DNA from 2 places in the Kribbella sp. NBC_00382 genome. Region 1 is predicted to be linked to the other one. Evidence: riboswitches for the same ligand, from Rfam matches in the RefSeq annotation. Region 1 holds a riboswitch; the other holds the start of a gene.
What was found. Region 1 has a riboswitch for S-adenosylmethionine ahead of thrC (threonine synthase). Riboswitches for the same ligand answer to the same signal wherever they lie in the genome.
Positions count from the first base shown of each region.

Region 2: linked by a shared signal. The riboswitch ahead of OHA70_RS28360 (aminotransferase class V-fold PLP-dependent enzyme) and the one ahead of thrC (threonine synthase) in region 1 are both predicted to bind S-adenosylmethionine.

Region 1 covers NZ_CP107954.1:3,749,643-3,754,053, reverse strand. Annotated here, with positions in the region: gene argG (argininosuccinate synthase) at 1-15, shown strand, start outside; gene OHA70_RS18410 (ubiquitin-like small modifier protein 1) at 112-387, opposite strand; gene thrC (threonine synthase) at 384-1,652, opposite strand; SAM riboswitch class I at 1,667-1,807, opposite strand; gene OHA70_RS18400 (cation:proton antiporter) at 1,907-3,154, opposite strand; gene OHA70_RS18395 (DNA-3-methyladenine glycosylase family protein) at 3,225-4,025, opposite strand; gene OHA70_RS18390 (hypothetical protein) at 4,294-4,411, shown strand, end outside.
Region 2 covers NZ_CP107954.1:5,945,647-5,950,057, reverse strand. Annotated here, with positions in the region: gene OHA70_RS28370 (FtsK/SpoIIIE family DNA translocase) at 1-746, opposite strand, end outside; gene OHA70_RS28365 (DinB family protein) at 859-1,473, opposite strand; SAM riboswitch class IV at 1,636-1,750, shown strand; gene OHA70_RS28360 (aminotransferase class V-fold PLP-dependent enzyme) at 1,767-3,131, shown strand; gene OHA70_RS28355 (prolyl oligopeptidase family serine peptidase) at 3,191-4,411, opposite strand, start outside.

The sequences.
Region 1 (4,411 bases):
TCCGGCACCGACTAACGCCAGCCCACAACCGGTGGGCTCGGACAGCAAACGGCGACCTTGAACAAGTTATTACTTGTTCAAGGTCGCCGTTCGGTGTTCAAGGTCGCAGGATCAGCCGCCGGCGACGGCGGGGATGATGGAGATCTGGCCGCCGTCCTTGATGGGGGTCTGCAGGCCCTCGGAGAAGCGGACGTCGTCGTTGTCGACGTAGATGTTGACGAACCGGCGGAGCTCGCCGGACTCGTCGAGCACCCGGCCCTTGATGCCGGGGTACGACGTATCGAGGGACTCGAGCACCTCGCTCAGGGTCGCCCCCTCGACGGAGACCTCGGAGGCACCCTGGGTGTAGGGGCGCAGGATGGTCGGGACACGGACGCTGACACTCACTGCAGACCCGCCTTCACGAAGGCGTCGTACGACGCGGGGATGGTGACCTTCGGGCCGACCCGGTCGGCCACGGCGTCGAGCGTCTTGAGCCCGTCGCCGGAGTTGATGATCACGGTCTCGGCGTCGGGGTCGATCTGCCCCGTCTCGATCAGCTTCTTCAGCGTCGCGACGGTCACCCCGCCCGCGGTCTCGGTGAAGATGCCCTCGGTCCGGGCGAGCAACTGGATGCCCTGGATGACCTCTTCGTCGCTGACGTCCTCGATCACCCCGCCGGTACGCCGGGCCACGTCGAGCACGTACGGTCCGTCGGCCGGGTTGCCGATCGCCAGCGACTTCGCGATGGTGTCCGGCTTGACCGGCTTCACCACATCGTGGCCGTCCCGGAACGCCTGCGCGACCGGCGAGCACCCGGTCGCCTGGGCGCCGTAGATCTTGTAGTCGGTCGCGTCGACCAGGCCCAGCTTGCCGAGCTCGGTGAAGCCCTTGTCGATCTTGGTCAGCTGCGAGCCGGACGCGACCGGGATCACCACCTGCTGCGGGATCCGCCAGCCGAGCTGCTCGGCGATCTCGAAGGCGAGCGTCTTGGAGCCCTCGGAGTAGTACGGGCGGACGTTGACGTTGACGAACGCCCAGCCCTCCTCCTCACCGGCGATCTCGGAGGCGAGCTTGTTCACGTCGTCGTAGTTGCCCTCGACGGCCACCAGCGTGCCGCCGTACACGGCAGTGGTGATGATCTTGGGGCGCTCGAGGTCCTGCGGGATGAACACGACCGAGCGGATGCCGGCCCGGGCGGCGGCCGCGGCGACGGCGTTCGCGAGGTTGCCGGTGGAGGGGCAGGCGAAGACCTTCATGCCGAGCTCGCGGGTGGCGCTCAGGGCGGAGGCGACGACCCGGTCCTTGAACGAGTGCGTCGGGTTGCCCGAGTCGTCCTTCACCCACAGCTTGCGCAGGCCGAGCTCGCGGGCCAGGTTGCCGGCGTCGATCAGCCGGGTGTAGCCGGGCTCGGTGTTCGGGAAGCTGGCCACGTCGACCGGGACGGGCAGCAGCGGCTGGTACCGCCAGATGTTCTTGGGTCCGGCTTCGATCTGCGCACGCGTGATGGTCGGGAACTCGTACCCGACCTCGAGCGGGCCGAAGCACTCCATACAGGCGTAGAACGGGCCGAGCTCGGATTTGGCGCCGCACGCGCGACAGCTCAGATGCGTGCCGTTGCCGAAGGCACCTTCACGGATGGTGTGGGTGGTCGGCGCGGTGCTCAGGCTCATGACGGAGTTTTCCCTCCTCATCTTCCCCGCACCGGATCTCGGCACAGGACGGATTTGGCACCGTTCCGCCGCCGAGCGCCTCGGATCGAGCCGCCGCACGGGGAGGGTTGCCGGGACTTCAACGGGCCGTTTCCCTCAGTCCCTCTGGATGAGCACTGACGAGGCTACCCAATCGGGTCCGGATCGTGTCTTTCGTTCCCAGCATACGAGACGCCTGATCTCATCGTGAGATTTTGACCCTGATCGGCTCAAGCTCAGGCGGCTCGGTCGCGGCGGAGGTCGAGCATGCGCATGAGTGGGGTGGCGGCGACACCGTGGACCGCGACGCTTAGTACGACGGTGAAGCCGACGGTTGCCCACAGCCACGGCAGGTCGGTGCTGAAGTCGGCGCCTGCGTAGGCCAGGTAGAACACCGACCCCACACCCCGTACGCCGAACGCCGCCGCGACCCAGCGCTCGGACCGGCGCATCGGCGTCTTGGCCAGGGATAGCCAGGCGGTGAGCGGACGTAGTACCAGCACGAGGAGCAGGCCGATCGCGGCGCCTGCCCAGGTCAGTGGCTTGAGCAGGCCGCCGGTGATCGCGACGCCGAGCAGCAGCAGGATGCCCCAGGTGAGGATGTGTTCCAGCTGCTCGATGAAGCCGTGTAGGTCCTCGTGGAAGTCATGGCTGCGCTCGGCGGCCCTTAGCGTCAGGGCGGCGACGAAGACGGCGATGAATCCATAGCCATGCAGTACCTGGGCGAGGCCGTACACGCCGAGCGTCATCGCCAACGCCAGTACCGGCTCGCGTGAATCGGCCAGCCGGAAAGTGCGCGACGGCGCGGAGAACGCCATCTTGCCGAGCAACCAGCCGGCCCCGATCCCGATGGCGACACCGATCACGGTCTTGCCGATCAGGTCCCAGGCGAACCACTCCAGCGCCCAGTTCCCGACCGCTCCCTTCGTCGCCGCGAACACAGCCGCGTAGATGAACGGGAAGGCCAGCCCGTCGTTGAGCCCCGCCTCCGAGGTGAGCGCGAACCGCACCTCATCGTCCTCCTCCGGCTCGGCGCCCTCCCCGGTCGTCGGTCCTTGCACCTGTACGTCCGACGCGAGCACCGGGTCGGTAGGAGCCAGTACTGCGCCCAGCAGCAAGGCCGTAGCCGGCGCCAACCCCACCAGCCACCCCACGCCGGCCACTGCCGCGATACAAGCAGGCATCGCCACCAGCAACAGGCGCCACGTCACAGCCCACCGCTTCCACCCGATCGGCCGATCGATCGCCAGCCCGACCCCCATCAACGCAATCAAAATCGTCAACTCGGCCAGATGCTCAGTCACCCCCGACTCAGCGATCGGACTAACCCGCCCCCGCTCGACAAACACCCCCAACACCAACCCAGCCGCCACAAACGCCATCGGCGCCGAAATCGCATACCGCCGCAAGAGTCGCGGCAACACCGCGCCAACCAGCAGAGCCAACCCGGCAACCAGGTAGAGCCCATCCCCGTCGATCTTCATATCCGCTCCTAGTGCCCAACTCCCACCCTTTTCACCACCGGGGGCGCGGAACGCGGGATGGGTCGGTCGGTTAGCGAAGGCGGTGGGTGGCGCCGGGGGTGTGGGTGGGGAGGGATTTGCGGGGGCCGTAGCGGGGGTGATGGTGGCCGGCCAGGCCTAGGAGGGCTTGGACTCGGTAGCGGTGGCCTCGGTAGGGCTCGATGAGTTCGGCGCAGCCGTCGTCGTCGAGTTCTTCGCCGGTGAGGGCGTACGAGACGTCGCGCGAGACGTGGTAGTCGGCGAACGAGAAGGCATCGGCATCCCCGTGGGCGCGCTGCCGGACCTCCGCGGCGGTCCAGACTCCCACGCCTGGCAGGGACCTGAGCCGGCGCTCGACCTCAGCCCCGTCGGTCAGCTCCAGCGTCCGCTCCAACGCCGCCGCCCGCGTCGCCGCGGTGATCACCACCCGCGACCGGCGCCCCTCGACCCCGGCACGCAACCACTGCCACGACGGAATCATCCGCCACTCCTCCGGCGACGGCGGCACCATCATCTTCCGCCCATCAGGCGACCCCGGCCCCGGCGCCGGTTCCCCGTACTCTCGCAGCAGCATCCGCCACCCGGCGAACGCCTCCTTCCCCGTCACCACCTGCTCGATCCCAGCCGCAGCCATCGCCTCGAACACAGCCCGAGTCCGAGGCACCCGAAAGTCCGAGAACCGCCGAGCCGCATCCACCAACGCCCGATGCTCAGCCAACGGCTCGAACCCGTCCCAGCTATCCGCCTCCCCCAACAACTCCGGCACCCCGTCCAGCGCCCACCCCGCCCCCGGCCCCCACGCCTCCGCCTCAACTTCACCCAGCCCGGAGTACGGCGTAAGCCTGATCAACACCGCCCCATCCGGCGTCCGAGTAGCCCGCCAAACAGTCCGCCGCCCCGCCTCAAACACATACGCCGGATCCCCCGGCCCCTTCCGCAACCCCCCAATAACCACATGCGGATCCACCACCCGCCCCGCCCGCCACCGCCGCACCACCGAAGTCACTCCCCCAGTCTCGCCCACCCCACCGACAACGCCTGAACCGACCGGATGTCCTAAGAATTGCGACATTGGGACATCGGGGTGAGAGGCGGTTGATACTGAGTCTGGAGGTGGGGCGATGTCTGGGTGGCAGGTGCTGAAGTTGGTGTGGAACACGGTCAATCTGTCGACGGTCATGGGGGCGGTCGTGGGGGTGATCGGGCGGGCGCGGTTCAGTCGGGGGCCTCGGGGGTTGT
Region 2 (4,411 bases), 2.2 Mb from region 1:
GGAGTACCGGTGACGACGAGGGCGCCGAAGAGCGAAAGGAGCACCAGCAGCGGCGCTGCGACGTACTGCGTGAGCAGGTCGGACAGCAGCGAGGAGACGACGTAACCGATCGCTCCCCCGGCGTCCTGCAGCCTGCCGTCGGACGGGTTGCCGGGACGCGGCAGACCGTTGGCGATGTGGACCAGGCCGAGCACTCCGAGCGAAACCGCGGTCCAGCCGATCACCTGGCGTCCGGCCGGGCCATTGCGGTCCGGGTGACGCATGGTGCGCAGCGCGATGAACAGGAGCATCAGCGGGACGGCCCAGCCGAGCATGCCGACGCTGCCGCCGACCGCCACCCGGATGCCCTTGCCGACCGCGCCGGGCATGTCCCACCAGATCGCGGCGGCCACTACGAACGCCAGGCCGATCAGGGTGAGGCCGGCGCCGTCGCGGCGGTGGGCGGGGTCGAGGTCACGGGCGCCGTGGCCGATGCCGCGGACCATGCTGCCGAGCAGGTGGGCGATCCCGATCCAGACCTTGACCAGCCCCCTGGCGAGGGCGAGCATGGCGGCCGCGAACGGGCCGGCCCCAGTGGATTTGGGTACGGCAGTCCGCGCAGCGGTGGTACCACTGCGCTTCGTGCTCTGCCCACGCTTCTGGGCGCCTGACGGACGGGAGCGGCCACCAGCTGCCGAGCGGCCCGATGCGGGGCTGCTAGCTGCCGACTTCCGCGCCCGCGCCGGGGAAGACGTGCGGGTAGCCATATCTAGCAGGCTACCCCGACTACCACTCGAGTCACACGTGTCACACGCCGATCACACCGCCCCATCCGTAGCGTCACAGCCCCCCGCGGCCGGGCGTGTCCAAGCGCCGGCATTAGGCGCCGGTCACGCCGTCCAGGTGTTCGCGGAGGAAGTCGGCGTGGCCGCAGTGGCGGGCGTATTCGCCGATCAGGTGGATGTAGATCATCCGGAGCGAGGACACCTCGTCACGGAAGGTGAACTGCTGGTCGAGCGAGTAGCCCTCGGCGGCCTTGTCGGACAGCGCCCACTCGTCGATCAGGGCCTCGTACTCCGCTTGGGCGCGACTCGCGTCGATCAACTCGAAGTCAGCGTCCTTGCCCAGCGCCGGGTCGAAGACCGGCTCAGCCGGCTCGGCAAAGGCGGGGGCAGAGGCGGAGGCGGGCGCGGCGGAAGATGCGGGGGCAGGCGCGGGCGCGGCGGAAGGTGCGGGCGCTGCGGGAGCGGGCCTGGCGGAGGCGAAGTGGATGCGGAACCAGATCCGCTCGACCTTGGTCAGGTGCCGGATCAGCCCGAGCAGCGAGAGGTTGGAGGGCGGCGACGGCCGCGCGGCCAGTTGCTCGGCGGTCAGACCGGAGCATTTGTACAGCAGCGTGGTCCGGTAGAAGTTCAGGTAGCCGGCGAGCAACTCCTGCTCGGGCGCGACGAGCGAGCCCTCGGGCCGCTCGACCTCAGGTGCGATCCAGGTCATCCGCGCATCCTCTCCCGACGCCACTCCCCCGGGCCATTGCATCAAGCAACAACCACAAAAGCCTCGCAGCGCACGCCTACCGTCTCACGATACGTGCGAGTATCCCAAACACTGAGATAGCTGCTGGCGCAGACCACGGATCGTTGGTTACCGTCTTCGGCAGGTCATGAGTGTCAGCGTCAAGCCCCGGCTCGCTGGCCGGCAACCCTCCTCCGCGGTGGGGTGCCCCGGGTGAGGACCCGGCCGTTCGGATACCCCGATTCGGCAAGTGCGGACCACCCGGGAGCAGAACCATGTCGATCCTCTCCATCCTCGAGCCTTCCAACACCGCCGTGACCACCCGGCCGGTGATCAGCAAGCTCACCACCGGCAACATCCCAGCGACCGTCGCGAGCGACCTGCTGGTCCCGCTGGCCGACGGTCGCGTGACGGACTACGCGAACTTCGACCACGGTGCGAGCGCGCCGTGTCTGGAGTCGGTGCGAGCGGCGGTCGAGGCCGCGCTCCCGTCGTACGCGTCGGTGCACCGTGGCAACGGCTACGCCTCCCGGATCACCACCCAGTGGTACGAGCGGGCCCGCGCCGAGGTGCACGGCTTCGTCGGCGCCCGCGAGACCGACCAGGTGATCTTCACCCGGCAGACCACGGACGCACTCAACCTGCTGGCCCGCGCCGTACCGGCCGACGCGACCGTGATCGTGTTCGAGTCCGAGCACCACGCAGCCCTTCTCCCCTGGCCCGCCGAGCGCACCACCAGGCTCGCCGCGCCGACCAGCCCCACCGCAGCGGTGACCGCAGTTGCCGACGCGCTGCGCGAAGCACCCGAGGGTCCCCGCCTGGTCGTCATCACCGGCGCGTCGAACGTCACGGGCGAGATCTTCCCGATCGCCGAGATCGCCGCCGTCGCCAAGGCCCACGGCGCCCGCGTCTGCCTCGACGCCGCGCAGCTCGCCCCGCACCGCGCCGTCGACATCCAGGAGCTGGACGTCGACTGGGTCGCACTGTCGGGCCACAAGCTCTACGCCCCGTACGGTGCCGGCGCGCTGATCGGCCGGGCCGACTGGCTCAACGCAGCCGACCCGTACCTGCTGGGCGGCGGCGCGACGGCCGCGGTGACCAGCGACACGACCGTGTGGAACGAAGGCCCGGCCCGGCACGAAGGCGGCTCCCCCAACGTGATCGGCGCGATCGCACTGGCCGCCGCCTGCGCCGCGATCACCCAGCACCGCGAGGCGATCGAGCAGCACGAGCGCAGCCTGCTCGCCCGGCTCCGCACCGGTTTGGCCCAGATCGCCGGCGTAAACACGTACGACATCTTCGGCGCCGACGCTGACCGGGTCGGCACGGTCTGCTTCACCATCGACGGGGTCAGCTCGACGCTGGTGTCGGCAGCGCTCTCGGCGGAGTACGGGATCGGCGTACGGGACGGCAAGTTCTGTGCGCACCCGCTGGTCGGCCACCTGCTCGCCGACTCGCCGGAGGCCACGGCCGTCCGGGCCAGCCTCGGCCTCGGTACGACCCGCGAGCACGTCGACCGTCTCGTGAACGCCGTGCGCACCCTGGCGACCAGCGGCCTGACCACCCAGTACGACGAGACGCCGCACGGCTGTCAGCCCCACAACGACCCCCGCGACCTCATCGCCCCCAAGATCTGGTGAAACAACCCTGACTCGCCCGCGGCCGGGCCACCGTTCGGCCCAGCCGCGAACCCCAAGAGTCAGGCGTCCGGTTGCAGGCCTGTGTGGTGAGCGGCAAACGCCAGCAGGTCGGCCCATTCCGAGGCAACCATGGCCGCGGGCTTACCGAAGCCGTGACCGGTGTTGACCTCGATTCTGCTGAGCACCGGACTACTACCAGCTTGAACGTGTTGCAAGGTCGCCATGAACTTGTGGCTGTGCAGTGGCACCACCCGGTCGTCATGGTCGCCGGTGACGACCAGAGTCGCCGGGTACGACGTACCGTCGCGCAGGTTGTGCAGTGGCGAGTAGGCCAGCAGGTCCTCGAACTGTGTCGGGTCGTCGGGCAGTCCGAAGTCCGATGCCCAGGCAGCGCCCACAGTGAAGAGGTGGAAGCGCAGCATGTCCAGCACGCCGACACCGGGCAGCGCCACCGCGAACAGGTCCGGCCGCTGGGCCATCACCGCTCCGACGAGCAGTCCGCCGTTGCTGCGGCCGTGGATGGCCAGCTGCGCCGGTGTACTGACCTTGGTCTTGGTCAGGTCCTCCCCGACCGCGATGAAGTCGTCGAAGACGTTCTGTTTGTTCCGCAGCCGCCCGTCGTCATGCCAGGAGCTCCCGTACTCCCCACCGCCACGCAAGTTGGTGATCACCAGTACGCCGCCCGCCGCAAGCCAGGCCGGCCAGCCCGGACGGTAGTCGGCCATGATCGGGATGCCGAAGCCGCCGTAGCCGTACATCAACGTCGGCCGCGGCTCGTCGAAGGTCAGGTCGGCCCGGCTGATCAGGAAGTACGGCACTTGCCGCCCGGGCTCGACCCGACGGCTCACGGTGATGTCCGGCGACAGGAAGCCGACACCGGCCGGCACCAACGATGGCAGCGCCCGGAACTCACCCGTCTCAGCCGAGACCACATACGCGACCGTCGGATCCGTGGTCGACGACAAGCCAATGAACAGCTCGTCGTACTTCGTCGACGCGTTCAACCCCACAAAGCCCCCACCCGGCACCGGCACCACCTGGCCGTCGCCGCCCTCCAAGGAGTGCAGCGCGAGCACCGGCTGCGCGTCGACCAGGGTCACCACGGCAAGCCCCGCCAACGTGCCGCTCACGGTCAGCAAGGCGTTGTCGCCCTCGGGGATGAGGTCGGTGAAGTTGCCGGCCAGATCCGAGGTCACCACCCGGCCCCGGGATGCGTCGCGGTCGGTCCGCAGTACGAGTTGGTCGCCGGACATCCGGACGAACAGCGTCTCGTCGCGGAA